DNA from 2 places in the Glaciecola siphonariae genome. Region 1 is predicted to be linked to the other one. Evidence: predicted binding sites of a transcription regulator. Region 1 holds the regulator's gene; the other holds the start of a gene.

Region 1 (7,281 bases):
CTGTACAGCATAAGCATAGTTGAGCGAGTCGGCCAGCGCCTGAGTATACTTCTCGGGCATAATCCAGCGGGCTGTATCTACACAATTATACTTTTGATCTAGCTTCACGAGCACGCCCATCAACCACTGCGCTTGCCCTGGCATAGGACTCAACCCAGAGTGCTTTGCACCCTTTGACGGATTAATTTCACTATCCAAAGCAATGATCCCGCCTAATTCAACCAACGGAATTGCTAAAGTTAAACCTGCTACTTCAAAAAATAGCGCATGAAACCTCGGCGGCAGCTTTTGCTTTAACGGCATAAGCTCAAGCTTTGCTTCTCTGTTTACTGTTTCGACCGCAATCGCAATTTCTTTACTATCAATCTCGTTTATTGCTGAATCGCTTGCCACTTCAGGACTTTCTTGCAAAAGTGCTTGGTTTGCGGTTTCTAGTAATCGAGCTGCGGCGGCGAGCTCATCGCTTACCTTTGCCTCTTCCGTATGCGTAAGTGCCTGCAGGTAGCTTTGCATGGCCTGTTTCGCGCTTTCATGCGGCATATTTAAGTAGCTCGTTGGTTAGCTTATCGTAGGCAAACGCACCGCGACTGTCTTTCACTATCATGTTTATCGGCAACCCTTGCTGGCTGGCGTCTCTGAATTTGGTGTCTACCGGAATATAGCCGCGCCACATATGCGCCTTATAATTGTCTCGCATCTTCGTATATGAGGCCAAACAAGCATTCACGCGTCGGTCAAAAAGCGTCGCCACCACTAAAGTGAGCACCTCGTCTTGCAGCGTCGGTTTGAGCTGCTCTAAGGTTTGTAACATTCTGTCAAGACCCCTAAGCGCCAAGTATTCTGTTTGTGTTGGCACCACAATGGCGTTGGCGGCCACTAAACCATTAACCATAAGCACCCCAAGCACCGGCGGACAATCAATTATGGCAATGTCAAACTGCGAGCCCAGTTGTTCCAAGGCTTTTTTAATAACAAGCCCTTTGCCTGGTGCGGTGCCAAAACGTTTGTCTAAGGTCGACAAGGCAATATGCGAGGGTAATAGGCCCACGTTTTTAATCTTAGTGGCCTGCAGCGCTTGTTTTATGTCAAAGGGCTCGCTGGGTGTTTGGCAAAACACGTCATATAAGCTACTTGTCAAATTCTCGGCGTCAAACCCTAAATAGTAAGTAAGTGAGGCGTGAGGGTCTAAATCGAGCAATAAAACCTTATAGCCCTGCGCCGACAAGCTTCCAGCTATAGAAATAGTGCTGGTAGTTTTACCCACGCCACCTTTTTGATTAACAACTGTCCAAACTTTCATCGATAATTAGCAGCACTTTGACATAAACAGAATCTGTGACATAAACAAAGCAAGAAGCATGCACAGATGTCGCAGCGCATCGCTAATAATTATCAGCCTTAGCCGGCAGTTGAAAACTCTAAGCTAGTAGCATCGGGCGGCTTTTGAGATAAAAAAATCGCGCTGTAGTGAGCGCGATTTTTAATTGTTGTCTGTAAAGGCTCACATGGCCTCTAACAACAGCTTATTATGCATAGCGTTTTAATAGATTTGGAATATCCAATATCAGCGCAATGCCCCCATCAGATGTAATGGTCGCACCGGCCATACCTGCCGTTCCTTGCAGCAAAGCATCTAATGGTTTAATGACCACTTCTTCCTGACCAATTAACGAGTCCACTACAAAGCCAATTTGCTGGGTGCCAATCTGCACTACCACTACGTGGCCTGCGGAACGGTCTTCAACTGGGCGCATGGGGTTGAGCCAGTCGTTCAAATAAAACAGCGGTATGGCTTTTGAGCGCACAATCATAGTCAACTGTCCGTCAACGGTGTTGGTGCGTTTTAAATCCATATTGATAATTTCATTGACCGCGCCCAAAGGCAGCGCAAATGTTTGTTTGCCAACCACAATCATGAGCGTCGGCAAAATAGCTAGGGTAAGCGGTACTTTTATTTCAAGCGTCGTGCCTTTACCCAGCTCCGAGTTGATATTTACAGACCCGTTGAGCTGGTTAATTTTAGTCTTGACCACATCCATGCCAACACCACGACCAGAAATATCACTGATCTCAGTTTTGGTTGAAAAGCCCGGTGCAAATATTAAGTTGAATGCTTCTACATCCGACATTCTTGCTGCAGAGTCAGCATCTAACACACCACGACTTATGGCAATTTCTTTTAGCTTTTCTGCGTCCATGCCCTTGCCGTCATCGGCAATGGTCAACAAAATATGATCGCCCTCTTGCGACGCGGCTAGGCGCACGGTACCCATTCTGGGCTTACCTGAGGCCTCGCGATCTGCCGGCATTTCGATGCCGTGATCTACAGAGTTTCTTACCAAATGCACGAGTGGGTCGGCCAAAGCCTCCACGAGGTTTTTATCTAAATCGGTCTCTTCACCTTCAAGAACCAATGTAATTTCTTTTTTCAAAGTCCGTGCTAAGTCGCGCACAACTCGCGGGAAGCGGCCAAATACCTTTTTAATAGGCTGCATGCGAGTTTTCATTACCGCGCCCTGCAAATCGCCCGTTACTACATCTAAATTTGCGATGGCTTTCGACATGCTTTCATCAGCATTATTAATACCAAGGCTCAACAATCGGTTTCGCACCAATACGAGCTCACCCACCATATTCATAATTTGGTCGAGACGTTTGGTATCAACACGCACAGTAGTTTCGGCTTGCGGTGCGGCAGGTTTATCTGATTTTTTAGCCGGCGCTTTTGCCGCTGCTGGCGCTTTAGCAGCCGCGCTTGGTGCAGGTGCTGCAGGTTTCTCGCTTGCTTTATTACTAGGTTCAGCGCTTGCGCTTTCGCCGGTTTTTTCGGCCGGGTTTGCACTGGGCGTTTGCGCCGCCGGTTTACTTTCGGTATCCGCTTTAGTGGGCGCATTGGCGCTAGCTGAATCAGCCTCGCCTGCTTTGCTTACTGAGGCAATGGGTGACTTACCTGACCCGTGTAAATCGTCAAGTAGTGCTTCAAATTCTTCGTCAGTGATTTCATCATCGTTGCCCGATGAGGCTTTTTCATCAGGTGCGGCTTGTACTTCGGCCGCTGGAGTAGCTTTAAAGCTTCCTTTACCGTGCAGGTCGTCTAAAAGCGCCTCAAATTCGTCGTCGCTAATATCACCGTCGCTGCTATCAGCAGTATCAACACTTGGTTCGTCTGTTTTTGCCGGTGCAGGTGCACTGGGCGAACCGCCATGAAGCTCATCGAGTAAGGCTTCAAATTCGTCTTCGGTAATCTCATCAATACCGTCGCCGCCGCTCGCCGCGGGCTTATCTACCACTGGCGCATCATTGCTGACTTCAACCGGCGTAGGTTCTGGTTCAACTGGGGCAGCGGCTTGGGCTTGTTCGGCAGGCTGGGCGTCAGTATCAAATATTTTTTCGTCGGGAGTTTCAGGCGCACTCAACTTATGTAGCAAGTCGATTAAGTGAGCAGGTGCAGGCGTGAGAGGTTCACGCGCTTTGACTTGCTCAAACATCTCAACTACCACGTCGGTTGCTTGCAAGATAACATCCATTAATTCGGGGGTTAACGTGCGTTGGCCATTGCGCATTACGTCAAACACGTTTTCAGCGCCGTGACAAATGTCGACTAGCTCGCCAAGAGACAAGAAACCTGCACCGCCTTTTACCGTGTGATAGCCACGGAATATAGCGTTCAGTAAATCTGAATCCTCTGGATTATTTTCTAAATCTACGAGCTGCTCTTGCAATTGTTCTAAGATTTCTCCGGCTTCCACCAGAAAGTCTTGCAAGATATCCTCGTCAACTTCAAACGACATTCGTTTGCTCCCCTAAAAACCTAAGCTAGACAGTAAATCGTCAACATCATCTTGGCTTTGTGCCACGTCGTCGCGATTAGCTGCATCAATAATTGGCCCTTCGGCTTTAACTTTATCGTCAGATTTCTCAGAAGGTTGAGCGCTAACTTTTTCAACACCCTTTTCGTGGCGCTCTTTTTTAGCTTCTTCTTCGCTGAATGCTGACAACATATCAACTAAGGACTCTTCCACGTCTTTTACCAGCTCAATAACTCGTCGTATAACTTGGCCGGTGAGGTCTTGATACCCCTGTGCCATGAGCACTTCGGTGAGCATAGAATTTAATGTGGCAGAATCTTCATGGGCATCGCTTAGTAATTTATCTAAATCTAAACACAGGCTTTTAAATTCGCCGAGTTCAATTTGGCGCGACATTAGCTTCTTCCATTCAGGCAGAACGCTCGATAAGCGGCCGTTGAGTGCTTCTGCTATTGGCATGCTGCGTTCAACAGCGTCCATGGTAGAGTTTGCCGCTTTTTCTGTTTCTTCAATCACGTACTCTAGCCGTGAGCGAGCGTCAGGAATTTGCAGCTTGGTCAAACTTGAAATGCGTTCATCGAGCTGAAAGTTGCTCAACGAATCGTGTAGTTGGCGTGTTAATTTACCCACCTCTGAGAATAATTCCGTAGATTCTCTTAGGGTAATGCTGTGCACAATATTATTGGCAGATTCAATCTCGTCTGACTCTAAGTGTGCAACTAGCGCTTTCGCTTCTTCTAGCGAAATGAGCGATGCTTCATTCGTCATAGGACGTCACCTCTTTAAGCGATTGTTAGCCTAGACGTTCGAAGATTTTGTCCAACTTCTCTTTTAGCGTGGCTGCAGTAAAGGGCTTAACAACATAGCCGTTTACACCCGCTTGCGCGGCCGCAACGATTTGCTCTTTTTTCGCTTCAGCAGTCACCATCAAAACCGGTAGATGCTTCAACTTATCGTCTTTACGAATCGCTCTGAGCAAGTCAATACCCTGCATGCCCGGCATATTCCAGTCGGTCACGACAAAGTCGAAATCGCCCTGATTCAGCATAGGCAAAGCCGTATTACCGTCATCCGCTTCTTGAACATTAGTAAAGCCTAAGTCTTTCAGCAGGTTTTTAATGATGCGCCGCATTGTTGAAAAATCATCAACAACAAGGATTTTCATATTCTTATCCAAAACTACCTCCGCAATGGAACATTTCATTTAATCTATTTAAATAGTCTTACTTTCACAAACACGCTGCTGTGTTATTGAACGGTACGCCAAGACTGCATTTTTGCTTTAAGTTTTAACATTGCCTGACTATGTATTTGACTCACCCGAGATTCACTCACCTCAAGCACTTCGCCAATTTCACGCAGGTTTAACTCTTCATCGTAATACAAAGACAGCACAATCGCTTCACGCTCTGGTAATGTTGTTATCGCCCGAGCTAGCGCTTTCTGAAATGATCCTTGCATCATTTCTTCAAAAGGTTTGTCGGCGCCTTTGTTTTCTTCGTTGGTGAGCACGTCTTCACTCACGCCTAAATCCTCAATACCCACCAATTTTCCGGCATTTACTTCATTGAGCATTTGGTGATATTCCTGCACCGACACATTCATAATTTCTGCGACTTCGGTATCTCTGGCATCTCGGCCGGTCTCGCGTTCAACTAAGTTAATTGCCTCAGTAATCGCTCGAGAGTTTTTATGCACCGACCTAGGTGTCCAGTCGCCTTTGCGAATTTCATCAAGCATCGCTCCGCGTATACGTATACCGGCAAATGTCTCGAAACTGGCTCCCTTGGAGCCGTCAAAATTGCGCGCGGCCTCAAGTAAGCCTATCATGCCAGACTGGATCAGATCGTCGATTAACACGCTTGCCGGAAGCCTTGCCATCAGGTGATGCGCAATGCGTTTCACCAGAGGAGCATGGCGCTCAACCAATTGGTTTTTGTCTACTTGCTGTTGATATACTGTCACTTTATTACTCACTTTAATTACCTACTCATGCAAGGACACGAGATTTTCAATGAAAAACTCAAGGTGTCCGCCTGCTTGCGTCGGAATGGGCCATGTCGACGTGCGTTCAGCCAATTTCGCAATGGCTTTAGCGGCTGGCGACCCAGGAAAAGCATCCACAATCGCGGTTTGCTTTCGTATTGCTTTTCTTACGTTTTCATCAAAGGGGATAATACTTACCAACTCAAGAGCGACATCTAAAAATCTGCCCGTAACCTTTGATAGTTTACTAAAGAGCTCACGTCCTTCCCGCTCAGAGCGCACCATATTGGCAACGACCTTGAACTTAAATACTCCGTGCTCTCGATTCAAAATTTTAATTAGCGCATAGGCATCAGTAAGCGAGGTCGGTTCGTCGCATACCACAATGATGACGTCTTGGGCAGCTCGCGAAAAGCTCACTACCATGTCAGATATGCCTGCCGCGGTATCTACCAACATCATATCGATGGGTGTTTGCAGCTCACTAAATGCTCGAATTAAGCCTGCATGTTCGTGTGTGCCTAGCTCCGCCATCGACTTGCTGCCTGAGGTCGCGGGCGCAATCTTCATGCCGTAGGGGCCTGTGACGAGCACTTCATCTAAGGTGCATTCACCTGAGAGTACATGCGATAAGTTTCTTTCAACGCGCAAACCGAGCATGACATCCACATTCGCCAAGCCGAGGTCGGCATCTAGCACCATCACTCGCTGGCCTTGTTTAGCCGCTGACACAGCAAGGTTGAGCGTTAAGTTAGTCTTACCCACTCCGCCTTTGCCGCCGGTTACAGCGATTACTTTAATTTGTTTAGTCTGATTCATGGTTCTCAGGCTGCTTGCTTGGTCGATTATCATAGGCCACCAGCGTTAACGGCAGGCTCCTGACCTTGCATAGGCAAGCCATACTTTTTATAAAGCTTGGCGGCTACAAGGGTCAAATTAGCGGAATCTGCAAGTTTGATATCTTCTGGCACGCGCTGGCCGTCGGTCACATAACTAAGTGATAAATCATTCTCAATGACGACGCTAAGCGCTTCACCAAGGCTGTAGCATTCGTCGAGTTTGGTAAAAATACAGCCTTGAATATCGGTACTGTGATAGGCTTTTACGGTTTGATTTAGCACTTGATATTGAGCGCCTGCTGGCAATACCAGATATTTGCGAATATTCACAGACAAGCCTGTTTCATATTCGTTAAGTTGTTCGATTAAACGTGCATCACGCTGGCTGAAGCCGGCAGTGTCAATAAGCACGAGTTTTTTGTTGCGCATTTGATAAAGCAGTTGATTAAGCTCTTCTGCGCTTTGCGCTTTTTTGACGCTACAGCCAATTATTCGGCCATACGTTGCAAGTTGCTCAAATGCAGCGATACGGTAGGTATCGATGGTCACCATAGCGACTTGGTCAGCGCCATATTTTTGCGCATACTTTGCGGCAAGCTTTGCTAAGGTTGTCGTCTTACCCGTGCCAGTTGGGCCAACGAGTGCCA
Region 2 (7,281 bases), on a different contig from region 1:
ATGCCGCTGAAATAGAGGTTGACGAATGTCCAACCGCAAAGGTGTCATACTCACTTTCTGGGGGCCAAGGGAAGGGGTGCAATCCACCTTTTTTGCGAATGGTGGTCATGCGGTCGCGCCTACCTGTAAGTATTTTATGCGGGTAGGCTTGATGACCCACATCCCAAATTAGGCGGTCAAATGGAGTGTTGTAAACATAATGCAGAGCAACGGTAAGCTCTACGGTGCCCAAACCAGAAGCAAAATGACCACTGCTTTGGCTAACACAGTTAAGTAAAAACAGCCTTAGTTCTTTAGCGATAAGCTTTAAGTTGTGCTTTGGCTGCTGGCGCAATTCACTAGGAATATTTGCTTTTGCCAAATGCGGATAATGGGAAAGGTCTAAGCTCATTCTTAATTCATTCTTCTAAGTCGTTTTATTAGTATGCTGTAAGAACTTAAAAAGTTCGCGTGACCATGTAATCGGTGAACAGCTTTAAGTGGGCGGTATTGTACGGCAAAGTGTCCAAGGCGTGTAGCGCTTCTTGGTGATGAGCTTTTAATTGTGTTTGTGCTCCCTCAAGCCCAAGTTTACTGACAAAGGTGTTTTTATTATTGCTTTGATCAGAGCCTTGCGGCTTGCCCAAAGTCTCGGTGTCGGATATTACATCGAGGATGTCGTCTTGGATTTGAAACGCCAGTCCAATATGATTTGCAAATGACGTTAAATTAGCCAAGTCGTCAGCGCTCGTTTGTGAGCAGATCAGCGCCCCCATTCTTACGCATGCGGTAAGCAATGCGCCGGTTTTTAGACTATGTAAGTGATTGAGGGCGTCTATACTAATGTCTTCGTTGGTAGCAATGAGGTCGAGGCTTTGCCCTTGGCACATGCCATTTGCACCGCTCGCTTTGGCGAGTTCGCTAATAAGCGCAATGCGTTTGCTGTTGGCAAAATCGCTAAGCGCATGATTGGCCAGAATTTCAAATGCGAGAGTCTGCAGAGCATCTCCCGCTAGGATGGCGGTGGCCTCATCAAATTCGATATGACAAGTGGGCTTGCCGCGACGCAGAGCATCATCGTCCATTGCGGGTAAGTCGTCATGCACTAAGGAGTACGCATGTATGCACTCTACGGCCAAAGCAACCGTGTCAACATCATCTTGGTCGCCGCCGAGCATATTGGCCACAAGCATAATGAGCAAAGGACGCATGCGTTTGCCACCGTTAAAAAGCGCATAGCGCATGGCCTGCAGTAGTTGGCTATCTGGGTAGGCCTGAACGCGAATGTAGTTAGCGAATGCTGTTTCGACTCGGGCTTTAGTTAAGGTTTGTAGCGCTAGCAAATCTTCTTGCATGTAGATTAGTCAGGCGCTTGGAAATCTTCGAGAGTTTGGGCACCGCCCTCTTGGGTCAGAATTTTTACTTTCTGCTGTGCTTGTTCCAATAGTGTTTGGCTACGTCTGGCAAGTGCGATACCTCGCTCAAAACTTTGTAACGAGGCTTCCAAAGTGATGTCGCCTTGCTCCATTTTAGTCACGATGGTTTCTAATTCTTCCATAGCTTGTTCAAAGCTTAATTTTTCAGCGCTCATAGTGCCTGCATACCTGTAATTCAATGACGCAAACAATACCTAAGCTACCTCTTAGTTTCAAGGCATTAAATACAAAAGAGCGATTAACCATTATGCAATGATATTTGTTGCCCTTGGTGGGTCAAAACTTTGCCAAAACTAAGCATAAAGATAAACGATGCCTTGCCGTTAACCCCTTTATAGAAACATATCAAACAACCTTCATTTCAGGTAGAGGAGTTAACCGTGGATTTAGCAACACTAATCGGCCTAATAGGCGCGCTTGGTTTTGTCGTCATGGCGATGGTCCTAGGTGGCGACCTAGGCATATTCTTTAATATTCCGTCGGTACTTATTGTATTCGGTGGCTCTACCTTTGTTGTGCTTATGCAATATCCGCTAGCCCAGTTTTTAGGGGCTGGCAAAATAGCGGGCAAAGCATTTGCATTTAAAATTCAGTCGCCCGAAGAGCTTATTCAAAAGGTAGTTGAAATGGCTGACGCTGCTCGCAAGGGTGGATTTTTGGCACTTGAAGAGGCCGAAATTGAAAACAGTTTTATGCAAAAGGGCGTCGACATGCTGGTGGATGGACACGATGTTGAAGTCGTTCGTACAACTATGGCAAAAGATATTTCTAACACCTCTGAGCGACACGACGCTGGTGCCATAATATTTAAATCTTTAGGTGACGTTGCACCTGCAATGGGCATGATTGGTACCTTAATCGGTCTTGTTGCCATGTTGTCTAACATGGATGACCCAAAAGCGATTGGTCCAGCAATGGCGGTGGCGCTACTCACTACGCTCTATGGGGCTATGCTCGCTAACATCGTTTGTTTGCCTATTGCATTTAAACTAGGCGTGAGGGCTGCTGAAGAAAAGCTCAACCAATGTTTGATTCTCGATGGCATTTTGGGTATTGCAGATGGTCAAAACCCAAGGGTTATTGAAGGCGTGCTAAAAGGCTATTTGGCGGAAGGCAAGCGCGGTTCGGCTGAGGAAAAAGAGTAGTGGAAGACGAATGCCCAAAATGCCCACCTGAAGGCCTTCCTGCGTGGATGGGTACTTTTGCAGACTTAATGTCTTTGTTGATGTGCTTTTTTGTTTTGCTGCTTTCTTTCTCAGAAATGGACGTAAAAAAATTTAAGCAGATAGCGGGCTCTATGAAGTTCGCATTTGGCGTACAAAACAAGATTGAGCTGAAAGATATTCCAAAAGGCACAAGCGTTGTTGCCTTAGAATTTCGACCTGGAAAGCCCGACCCTACACCTATTGAAACCGTGCAGCAGGTTACCCAAGACATCACTAAGCCGATGCTTAACTTCCAAGAGGGCGAGGATGCTTCTGCAGGTGGTCGTCAAAAGCAACGCGGACAGCTAAGGGGTGGTCAGGCCCCTAATACCGCAAATCAAACCGCGTCGGCCGGTGCAGCCGCAACCAATAATGAGCAGCTTGAGAAGCAAATGAAAAAAGTGCAAGAGCTGCTGCAAAAAGAGATTAAAGACGGTGCGGTTGACGTTGAGAACCTTGGGCAGCAAATAGTGATTCGAATTCGAGAAAACGGCTCATTTTCAGCAGGTTCGGCGTTTTTACAGCCTCAATTTATTCCCGTCATTCGCCAGCTAGGAACGCTTGTAAGCGATATGCCCGGCCAAATCGAAATTTCTGGGCATAGCGATGGTGTGCAAATTTCTAACGAGCTTTATCGCTCTAACTGGGATTTATCATCTCAACGTGCGGTTGCAGTGGCCGAGGAACTCAGGCTGGCAGATGGTTTTGATGAGAACAGAATGAAGGTCATTGGTAAGGCATCTACCGAACTGATGGACGAGGGCGATACCCCAGAGGCTCGGGCCAAAAACCGTCGAGTTGAGATCACTATTACACAAGGTGACCCCAAATTCACTGACCCGATATCTATCATGGAGCCTAGTGGAAACTAGGCTTGGCATCGCAGCAGACTCGTTAGTTTGTTAACTTCTATTTAAAGGCGCGCGATGTTGAGGTTTTGCCAGCACCAACTGGGCGGTGCTGATAACTCGTTCTAAAAAACCACCCTCGCAATAATTTAAATAATACTGCCACATCCGCGTGAAGCGCTCGTCATATCCATCTTCATTCAAGGCTTGTTTCTGCTGCATAAATGCTTCAAACCAATGCTTGAGAGTGAGCGCGTAGTCAAGTCCAATATCGTGGACATCGCGAATGCTTAAATCAGTATATTTTTTCACATGTTTATTGATGGCAAATTGAGAAGGCAAAAATCCGCCTGGGAAAATGTGTTTTTGAATGAAATCGACGCTATCAGCGTAGCTGTCGTAGCGTCTATCGTCTATTGTAATTGACTGCAGCAGCATTAAGCCGTTTGATTTTAGTAAAGATGAACACTTATCAAAAAAGTTGCCTAAATACTTTTTGCCAACCGCTTCAATCATTTCTATCGACACAAGCTTGTCATACTCACCTTCTAACAAGCGATAGTCCTTTTTCAAAAGCGTGATCTGCGCTTGCAAGTTTTCATCGCGCACCCATTTTTCAGCCCACGCGTATTGTTCTTCAGATATGGTGGTAGTGGTAACTCTGCAACCGTAATGTTTAGCTGCATATACCGCAAGCCCGCCCCAACCTGTACCTATTTCTAGCAAATGATCAGAGGGTTTTAGTTGCAGTTTCTCGCAAATCGTTCTGAGCTTGTTTTGCTGAGCATCCGCTAGGCTTGAATTTGCATCGGGATAGACCGCCGCGGAGTACATCATCGAATCGTCTAGGAACTTGGTGTAGAGTCGATTACCTAAGTCATAATGAGCGCCAATATTCTTTTTCGCTTGGGTTTGAGAGTTATTGTTAGCGATGTGCTTAATTTTTGCCATTGGCATTGTTAACCATTTAAAGCGCTTTTCCCAACGGTCGAGTGTTGATAAGTTGCGGGCAAAAATCCTAATCACATTGGTTAAATCGGGGCTGTCCCATAGCTTTTCTGTAAACGTCTCACCGGATGCAATACTGCCTCCTAGTAAAAGCTTAGGGTAGGCCGCGGTATCTAAAATCCACACTTGCGCTTTTAAGTCAGAGTTTTCGTCACCTAAAGAGGCAACTACCTGTCCGTTTTCTTTGATCACTAAATTGCCTTCTGGCAGATGTTTAAGCGCACTAATAAACATTGCACGGCAGGCTTTCTCCCACAGAGAAATAGAGTCTGTCGTTTGTAATGTTTGTTCACCATATGACATGTAGTTATTCCTTTCTTTACGGATGCGTATAAACGGGTACGCGTTTTACAAATAGTTTTAGAGCCTGCCAATAAATTCCCGCCATTGTTTTTATAGTCATGCTAGGAATTGACAGCAGTGCTTGTTTGAGTGAGCGCGATGTTAAGGGCGTGCGCTTTAAGTTAATTGCTGCCTCAAAGTGTTTGATTTGTTTGCTGCAGATTAATTGTAGTCGAATATTTTCATTTGGCTGAGGTACTGACCAGTGATAGGTCATATCAATGGGATTAAACGGCGATACATGAAACGCCTTGTCACAGCTTTTCTGCTCTTTTAAGTCAACCAGATAATGATGACGTTGATTCCAAGGAGTGTTAGACACCTCCGCCAACATGTGCGTAAAGTGACCTGTTTTGTCGCGCAGATAATAAAAATTGACGGGGCTGAAATACAGACCAAAGGTTCGTACCTGACCAAGCATGAATACTTCGCCAGCTAGCGGTTCATGATTGAGCTCGCTCATTCGGCTGAGGACCGATTGCTGCAAGTCAAGCGATGGGTCGCCGAGATAGTCAGAACGCGTAAAATTTACGATAGAACGTTTACCGCTCAAGTCTGAAAATCCTTTCACCTTGTTGTTAAGCCGGTTTATTTCAGACAGCTTTATCCAATAAAGAAAAATTTTGTAGGTAAATGCATGATGTTTCGGCACCACGCGTTGATGAAACACCTCGCCTGTATAAATAGCGCTTTCTAAGTCGCCATCATTAGCAGCAAGAGAGATTTCACAACTCACAATGTTGCTCCAAATCGTTCGCATACATCTAGGGCGCTTCGAACACCGTCTTCATGGAAACCGTTGTACCAATACGCGCCGCAAAAGTGCATGCCGTTGATTCCGCATATTTCACTGCGTCTGCCTTGGGCATTAACCATCTCTGGACTAAATTGTGGATGAGCGTAGTGATAAGTGCCAAGTATCTTCGATGGCGTAATTGCAGAGGTATTGTTCAAAGTGACGCAAAAGGTAGTGTCGCTTTCGATACACTGCAAAATGTTCATGTTGTAGCTAACAGCGGCCGGCGCACTTAATTGATTGTTGTCTCCCTTTATTCGATAATTCCAGCTTGCCCATGCAAGTTTTCTGTCGGGCAATACGCTAGTGTCGGTATGTAAAACAACTTCATTCATCGCGTAGGGAATGGCGCCTAAAATCTCGGTGAGAGACTCTTTGGATGCGTCATCCATACTTTCTAAATCGAGCATCTTTAAGGCTTGGTCGCTATGACAAGCAAAAATAACCTCATCAAAATCGTATGTGTTGTCCAGGCTACTCACCTGGTAGCCCGATGCTGTTTTACTGACCTTGCAAACCGGGCTGTTGAGATGGATTTTATCTTGGAAGTCTTCTATGAGTGGCTCGATATAACTTGATGAGCCGCCAATGAGAGTATACCACTGCGGACGGTTAGTGACGTTCAGCAAGCCGTGATTGTTGAAAAACTTCAAGAAGAAACTTAAAGGGAAGTTCGCCGATGCCTCTAAGCTTGTAGACCAAATAGCGGCGCACATTGGTAAAATATAATTTTGAATGAATTGGTCGCTGAGTTTGTGCTGTTTTATAAATGCAAGCAACGTGATGTTTTGCGTATCAATGTTATCGTTAATTGCCTGTTTACACACTTTATTAAACTTTAGAATGTCGAGCACAAGGCGCCAGAAACTCAAAGACACTAGGTTACGTCGCTGGGCAAAAAGACTATTCAAATTGTTGCCGTTATATTCAAGCCCGGTAGCATCGTTGTGAACACTGAAACTCATTTCAGTTTTTTGGCTTTGGATGCCGAGCGTGTTCATTAATTTTATGAAGTTAGGGTAGGTCCAGTCGTTGTATACAATAAACCCAGTGTCTATATTGTAGTCTCGCCCATCAACGGTGACTCGTTTGGTGGCAGTATGCCCGCCAATGTAGTCGTTTGCTTCGAAAAGGGTAATGTCTTCACGCTTATTCAATAAATATGCGCAGCTTAAGCCAGCAATCCCACTGCCGATAATCGCGATACGTTTAGTCATTTTTGCTTTGTCTCTTGGCTTTGCCTCTCATAGAGATACATATTTTGCGTTGCACAAATTCGGGCAAAAAGTTCAAGAATCGTATAAATAAACTGAAACGTTTTGGGAAATATACCGAAGAACGATTGCCAAGAAGACCACTTAGCATGTACTCGGCAGCTTGCTCAGCGCTGATTGCCATTGGCATTTTAAAATCGTTTTTATCGGTCAACGGCGTCTTAACAAAGCCTGGAGAAATGGTTTGAACGTCTATGCCTCGAGATGCTAGGTCAACCTCAAAGCTTTTGGCTATGTAGTGAAGGGCAGCTTTACTGCCACCATATGCTTGACTGCGAGTGAAAGGGAGCAACCTTGCAAGGCTGTCTACAAAAACAATTTTGTTGCCACGTTTAGCACGTTTTAAAAGAGCGCTTGCGACATTGACCGACCCAAATACGTTTATTTCAAACA

The links. The regulator FliA, encoded in region 1, starts transcription of late flagellar genes. The targets are predictions, from matches to a motif close to CTAAAGNTNNNNNNNNNNNNGCCGATA.
Region 2: pomA (flagellar motor protein PomA) is a predicted target of FliA. The motif match lies at 1,715-1,741, and genes of this name have one in related genera.

The regions. Positions count from the first base shown of each region.
Region 1 is NZ_JBHSGU010000002.1:1,266,240-1,273,520, forward strand. Features, by position in the region: gene ACFO4O_RS07035 (chemotaxis protein CheW) at 1-540, opposite strand, end outside; gene ACFO4O_RS07040 (ParA family protein) at 530-1,300, opposite strand; gene ACFO4O_RS07045 (chemotaxis protein CheW) at 1,527-3,791, opposite strand; gene ACFO4O_RS07050 (protein phosphatase CheZ) at 3,804-4,577, opposite strand; gene cheY (chemotaxis response regulator CheY) at 4,603-4,986, opposite strand; gene ACFO4O_RS07060 (RNA polymerase sigma factor FliA) at 5,058-5,786, opposite strand; gene ACFO4O_RS07065 (MinD/ParA family ATP-binding protein) at 5,796-6,647, opposite strand; gene flhF (flagellar biosynthesis protein FlhF) at 6,644-7,281, opposite strand, start outside.
Region 2 is NZ_JBHSGU010000029.1:14,777-22,057, reverse strand. Features, by position in the region: gene dxs (1-deoxy-D-xylulose-5-phosphate synthase) at 1-391, opposite strand, end outside; gene ispA ((2E,6E)-farnesyl diphosphate synthase) at 438-1,334, opposite strand; gene ACFO4O_RS16820 (exodeoxyribonuclease VII small subunit) at 1,340-1,570, opposite strand; gene pomA (flagellar motor protein PomA) at 1,796-2,560, shown strand; gene ACFO4O_RS16810 (flagellar motor protein MotB) at 2,560-3,492, shown strand; gene ACFO4O_RS16805 (class I SAM-dependent methyltransferase) at 3,523-4,779, opposite strand; gene ACFO4O_RS16800 (DUF1365 domain-containing protein) at 4,796-5,554, opposite strand; gene ACFO4O_RS16795 (NAD(P)/FAD-dependent oxidoreductase) at 5,551-6,831, opposite strand; gene ACFO4O_RS16790 (SDR family NAD(P)-dependent oxidoreductase) at 6,824-7,281, opposite strand, start outside.